DNA from 2 places in the Pseudoalteromonas sp. P1-11 genome. Region 2 is predicted to be linked to the other one. Evidence: predicted binding sites of a transcription regulator. Region 2 holds the regulator's gene; the other holds the start of a gene.
The links. The regulator FliA, encoded in region 2, starts transcription of late flagellar genes. The targets are predictions, from matches to a motif close to CTAAAGNTNNNNNNNNNNNNGCCGATA.

Region 1: the regulator FliA is predicted to act here: its motif matches at 1,747-1,773, upstream of AN390_RS19170 (DUF5610 domain-containing protein).

The regions. Positions count from the first base shown of each region.
Region 1 is NZ_LJSP01000021.1:22,395-25,572, reverse strand. It holds gene murI (glutamate racemase) at 1-512, opposite strand, end outside; gene AN390_RS19170 (DUF5610 domain-containing protein) at 578-1,717, opposite strand; gene trmA (tRNA (uridine(54)-C5)-methyltransferase TrmA) at 1,883-2,980, shown strand; gene AN390_RS19160 (DUF523 domain-containing protein) at 2,991-3,178, opposite strand, start outside.
Region 2 is NZ_LJSP01000002.1:646,126-649,303, reverse strand. It holds gene flhF (flagellar biosynthesis protein FlhF) at 1-232, shown strand, start outside; gene AN390_RS05595 (MinD/ParA family protein) at 225-1,085, shown strand; gene AN390_RS05590 (RNA polymerase sigma factor FliA) at 1,112-1,822, shown strand; gene cheY (chemotaxis response regulator CheY) at 1,864-2,247, shown strand; gene AN390_RS05580 (protein phosphatase CheZ) at 2,263-3,030, shown strand; gene AN390_RS05575 (chemotaxis protein CheA) at 3,046-3,178, shown strand, end outside.

The DNA of each region.
Region 1 (3,178 bases), on a different contig from region 2:
CGCGTAAGCTCTTTATGCAGTTTGAGTGTATCTAGCTGCTGAGTGAAAAATAACTGCTCTGCCAATGCCACCAGCTCAACACTGCTATATAAAATCACTGTTACGTTGCTGGCATGCTCTTTTATTAATGTATGAGTATAGGGGCTTGCAACTGTGGCGGGGGTTGCCAATAAGCCGATGTGCTTTGTGCGAGTTACTTCAGCAGCAGGCTTTATTGCGGGCACTACGCCGACAATAGGTATTGATGTAATTTTGCGTACTTCACTCAAGGCTGATGTAGAGGCTGTATTGCAGGCTATAACAATAAGGTCGACATTAAGCGCGTTGTGCTCAATAAAATAAATGAGTGAGCATAAACGCCCTATAATAGTTTGCTGGGTTTGCGCGCCATAAGGGAGTAACGCATTATCCATAAAGTAGCTGTACTGTGCATCTGGAATACGCTTTTGAATATGCTCAAGCACGGTGGTGCCACCTATACCTGAATCAAATACCATTATGTGGGCTGACAAACTTTGGTTCCTACTGTTTATTAAGAACGGCAGTTTGCCATGAGGTATTTATAAAAGAAAGTAGTTTAGCTTTGCTCAGACTTTAGCGCGTCGAGTGCGTCGCCCGCTGAATTTAATTGGTTTAGGTTTTCAAACATTGCTTGGGTGTAATCAACTAGCTGATCGACCGCTGCTTGATCTTGGTTTAGCCACTCTATAATACCGGCAAGCTGATCTTGTAAGCCTAGTTGCGATGCTTTATCAAATGCATTTTTTAGATCGTCATTAAAAGGTGCGATCGCATCGGCTACCTCTTTTGTTGGGTTTGGCTGATATTGCTCATAACTTTTAACGGTAGCGACTGTTTTTGTTTGACGAAGGTCCATTGAAAATGCAACAAGTTGCTCACTGCCTAAGCTCAGCTCTTGTGCTTTTTCAAATGCTTCATCCAAATCACCACTAAAGAATGTTTTACTTACACCTTGTAGCTCTTCCATCATGGCATTAATAGCATCTTGCTCTTGTTCGTTTAAATCACCATTAACTGACATTGAAAAAGACAGCTCTCGAGATTGCGACGATGAGCTGGCAAACGATTCGCTGTTATTGCTTTGTTGATACCCGCTCGCTGTTTGAGACTCATATGCATCAGCAAAGCTAATACTGACCTCATCACCTTCGGCCGTTGTAAACTTATACTCGGCATTGCTGCTCATACTTACATATTGTGCTTGGCTTACGCTAACACTGGCCGCTTGTGGGTTAAACAGGGTTTGCTCAAACTCATCAAGCCCCTCAAAAATGCCTTCTTTTGACTTGTCGATGCCCTCTTGCATTTCTTCGTTAAATACACCGGTGCCTTTTAGTTCATCAACCGCTTCGTCTATACCGGTTTGAACACCTGTGCGCGCATCATCTAACATATTTTTTAATTTATCGTCATCGGCACCATTGGCTTTGGCTTTATTAACTGCGCCAGATACAAAGTCGAGTACATTTTTTACTATTTCATCAAAATCGAATAAAGGTTTATCGGCTTGTTTTTGCTCAACAGGTAAACCTAGTTGCTCTGCCATTTTGTCGCCAAGCACTTTTGCAGCAAGTTCTCTGCCTCGCTGTAATGAACTTTCTTGCGGAGATTGGATTGTTGGCTGCTGTAGCGCCTCTTTATTATTGAATTTGTTTACGTTGTTGTTTGGCGTATAGCCATAATTACCGATTTTCATGATCCACCTCCATTACGTACTTAGCTTATTATCGGCTAATAGTGACAAAACTAAAGTGCATGTTTAAAAAAACAGCAACTTTATTATCAGCAAAACTAGACAAATACTGCTCGCTCCCTACAATAGCGCCGATAAATAGATCTCATAGATAAGGTAGTAGCATTAATGGCAGTGATTAAAATAGATACCACACAGTACGATACGCAGCTAAATGAAAAAGAGCAGCGTATTACGTCGCAATTTAAGCGATTTGGTGTGCAAGCGTTAGAGGTGTTTAGCTCACAGCCAATTAACTACCGCCAACGTGCTGAATTTAGAGTATGGCACGATGGGGATGATCTATTTCATATTATGTTTGATCAGGCCACGAAAGAAAAAATTCGCGTCGACACCTTTGACCCTGCCGCGCCATTAGTTGGTGAAGTTATGCAGGTGATGATTGATAATTTAAAGTCGTGTGAAGTATTACGTCGTAAGCTGTTTCAAATCGATTATTTATCGTCATTAAGTGGCGAGATTTTAGTAAGCTTGCTTTATCACAAACCACTCGATGAGCAGTGGCTAACTGAAATAAAAGCCCTGAAAGAAAAACTGAGCAGCAAATACAATATTGACTTTATTGGTCGTGCGCGCAAACAAAAAGAAGTACTAGGCAATGATTTTGTTACTGAGCGTTTAACCGTAAACGGCCAGGAGCTTATTTATCAACAAGTAGAAAATAGCTTTACGCAGCCTAATGCTAAAGTGAATATAAAAATGCTGGAGTGGGCACAAGACTTATGTAAACCACTGAGTAATGACCTGCTGGAACTTTACTGTGGTAATGGTAATTTCTCTATTGCATTGGCGGGTTCGTTTAATCGCGTATTGGCTACTGAAATATCTAAGTCTTCTGTGCATTCAGCGCAATACAACATTGCTAAAAATAAGGTAGATAACTTAGATATAATTCGTATGTCGAGTGAAGAGTTTACCCAGGCAATGAATGGCGAACGTACCTTTTCGCGTTTAGAGGGGATAGATTTAAAAAGTTACGATTGCCAAACTATTTTAGTCGACCCTCCACGCGCAGGTATGGATACCCTTACCTGTGACTTAGTAGCCAACTACGAGAACATTATTTATATATCGTGCAACCCAGAAACGCTTGAGCGCGATTTAGATCACTTAACCCGTACTCATAATGTTAAGCGCTTTGCGATATTTGATCAGTTCCCTTATACGCATCACATAGAATCGGGTGTTTTCTTACAAAGAAAATAGTGAGTTAATATTATAATGCCAGCACCTTTATAAGTGCTGGTATTTGATTTTCACTAAACACTTCAATTTGATGCTCCATCAGCAACTTAGCAGTCATGCCCATGCCCTGTACTTTTACCCCACTATGGCTACCATCGTAAATTGTATTTCTACCACACGAAGGGCTCGACTCTTTAAGTAAAGCAAAACGAATTGCAT
Region 2 (3,178 bases):
TTTCACTAAGTTAGATGAATCATTAAGTTTAGGTGAGATTATTAGTATAGCGATTCAAAATCGCCTTCCAATAGGGTATCTTACTAATGGTCAGCGTGTACCAGAAGATATTCGCGTTGCAAATGCTGAAAAACTAGTAAAAAAAGCTGAGCAATTGTATTTAAAAAGAGCAAAAGCACAACATTCAAGACACCAAGCAGTGGCGTCAAGCACAGTAGGGATGTATGATTAACACAGTATTAGATCAAGCAAGCGGCCTGCGCAAAATGAGTCAAAACAACAACAACGGCGTAAAAGTTATCGCTGTCACCGGCGGTAAAGGAGGGGTGGGTAAAACCAACGTCTCTTTAAATACTGCTATTGCTTTAGGGCAGCAGGGTAATCGTGTATTAGTATTAGATGCCGATTTAGGCCTAGCTAATTGTGATGTAATGCTAGGACTACGTGTTGAAAAAAACTTATCTCATGTCCTTTCAGGCGAGTGCGTACTTGACGAGATTTTAGTTGAAGGCCCAGGCGGTATTAAAATCGTGCCTGCTACATCAGGCTCGCAAAGTATGGTGGAGCTAACCCCATCTGAGCATGCTGGGTTAATTCGTGCCTTTAGTGAGCTTAATACCGAATTTGATATTTTAATTGTAGATACCGCCGCTGGTATTTCTGACATGGTGCTGAGTTTTTCTCGTGCAGCGCAAGATGTCATGGTGGTGGTGTGTGATGAGCCGACCTCTATTACTGATGCCTACGCGCTTATTAAAGTACTTAGCCGCGAGCATGGCGTTTATAAATTTAAAATTGTTGCAAACATGGTGCGCAGTATGCGCGAGGGCCAAGAGCTTTTTGCAAAGCTCTCTAAAGTAACAGACCGCTTTTTAGATGTGTCTATGGAGCTTGTTGCGACTATTCCATATGATGAAAATATGCGTAAATCTACGCGTAAACAAAAAGTAATTGTCGATCTTTTCCCTAATTCACCAGCAGCAGTCGCGTTTAAAACATTAGCGACAAAAGCAGTAAAATGGCCTATACCTAATCAACCTTCAGGACATTTAGAGTTTTTCATTGAGAAGCTAGTAAACGGCTGATTATGACAACATCGGTGAAAAGAGCTATGGGATATCAATCAACACAAAATTTAAATGTGATTGTTGAAAAGCACGCGTCGCTTGTCAAAAAAGTGGCGTGCCATTTAATAGCTCGTCTTCCTCCTAGCGTTCAGCTTGATGACTTAATCCAATCGGGAATGATTGGCCTTATCGAGGCCTCAAAAAACTTTGACGCCAGTAAAGGGGCAAGCTTTGAAACGTTTGCTGGTATTCGTATCCGCGGCGCTATGCTTGATGAAATGCGCAGAGGGGATTGGGCACCACGTTCGGTGCACCGTAAAAGCCGATTAGTAGCCGAAACTATCACAGAATTAGAAAATAGCTTAAATAGAGAACCAAAAGATACTGAAGTAGCTGAAAAACTTGATATTTCGCTAGAAGAATACCATCATATTTTAAATGATGTTAATTCCAGTAAAGTGCTTGGTATAGAAGACCTAGGGGTAGATGAAGATGTTATTAGCCCTGCCGGTCAAGATTTAGCGCTAGACAAACCATTTAATAATGTTAAAAATGAACGGTTTAATAATTCATTGTTAGAGGCAATAAAGTCTTTACCAGAGCGAGATGCAATGGTGCTTTCTTTGTATTACAACGATGAAATGAATTTAAAAGAAATTGGGCATATACTCGATGTAAGTGAATCGCGTGTAAGTCAGATACATGGTCAGGCGATGATTAAGCTCAAAGCAAAAATCAATGACTGGATAAACTAGTAGTAAGTAAATTATAGGTTAAGACCTCACCGGAGGATGTTTTGGATAAAAACATGAAAATTCTTGTTGTTGATGATTTCTCTACAATGAGACGTATTATAAAAAATCTGTTGCGTGACCTAGGGTTCACGAATGTTCAAGAAGCTGACGATGGTTCTACAGCATTACCTATGTTGCAAAATCAGGTTTTTGACTTTGTTGTAACCGATTGGAACATGCCAGGCATGCAGGGTATTGACTTGCTAAGAGCCATTAGAGCTGACGAAAAATTAAAACATATTCCGGTTTTAATGGTGACGGCAGAAGCTAAAAAAGAACAAATAATAGCGGCAGCGCAAGCAGGTGTTAATGGCTATATTGTTAAGCCATTTACTGCTGGTACTTTAAAAACTAAATTAGAAAAAGTGTTTGAACGCTTAGGTTAATGAGAGGAGAGGCTTATGTCAGCACCAGCTGCGCCTCAAATTACTTTAGAACAAGCTCGTCAGCTCGTCGTTTTTTTAGAAAATGGTGAGCAAGATAAAGCTGATCAATTAATTTTAGATACTGCCTCTCAAGAGCAATCGCAGCTTTTTGCTGAAGTAGGTAAGTTAACACGCCAATTACACGAAGCCCTTAAAAGCTTTGAACTTGATACGCGTTTAACCGATTTAACCACTGATGCAATTCCGGATGCGAAAAAGCGCTTAAACTATGTCATGGAAATGACAGAAAATGCAGCTAATAAGACAATGGATGCGGTCGAAGCAAGCCTCCCTATTGCGCAGCAGCTAGCAGATGAAATTGCACATATTAAGCCTACTTGGGATAGGCTTATGAACCGCGAAATAGAGCTGGGCGAGTTTAAAACCTTATGCCACAGCATCGACAAGTTTATGAACAGCTCTCATCATAAAACCGATGAGTTGCAAACTTTAATGACTAATGTACTAATGGCGCAGGATTTTCAAGATTTAACCGGCCAGGTTATCCGCCGTGTAATTGAATTAGTCAGAGAAGTAGAAGAAAGTTTAATCCACCTTTTAACAGCATTTGCTGCACAAGATGACAGCATTGCTGAAAGTAAAGAACAACAAGAAACAGAAGAACTGGTTGCCGCACAAACATTAGCAGGTCCTGAAGGCCCTATTATTGATAAAGAGTCGCGAAGTGATGTTGTATCTGACCAAGACGAGGTCGATGACCTATTATCAAGTTTGGGCTTCTAAGAGGAGAGTAACTGCATGAGCTTTGAAGTCGATGAAGATATTTTACAAGACTTTCTTGTAGAGGCTGGAGAAATCCTAGAGCTTTTATCTGAACAGTTAGTTGAGCTAGAAAATAACCCAGAAGATACTGAGTTACTAAATGCTATTT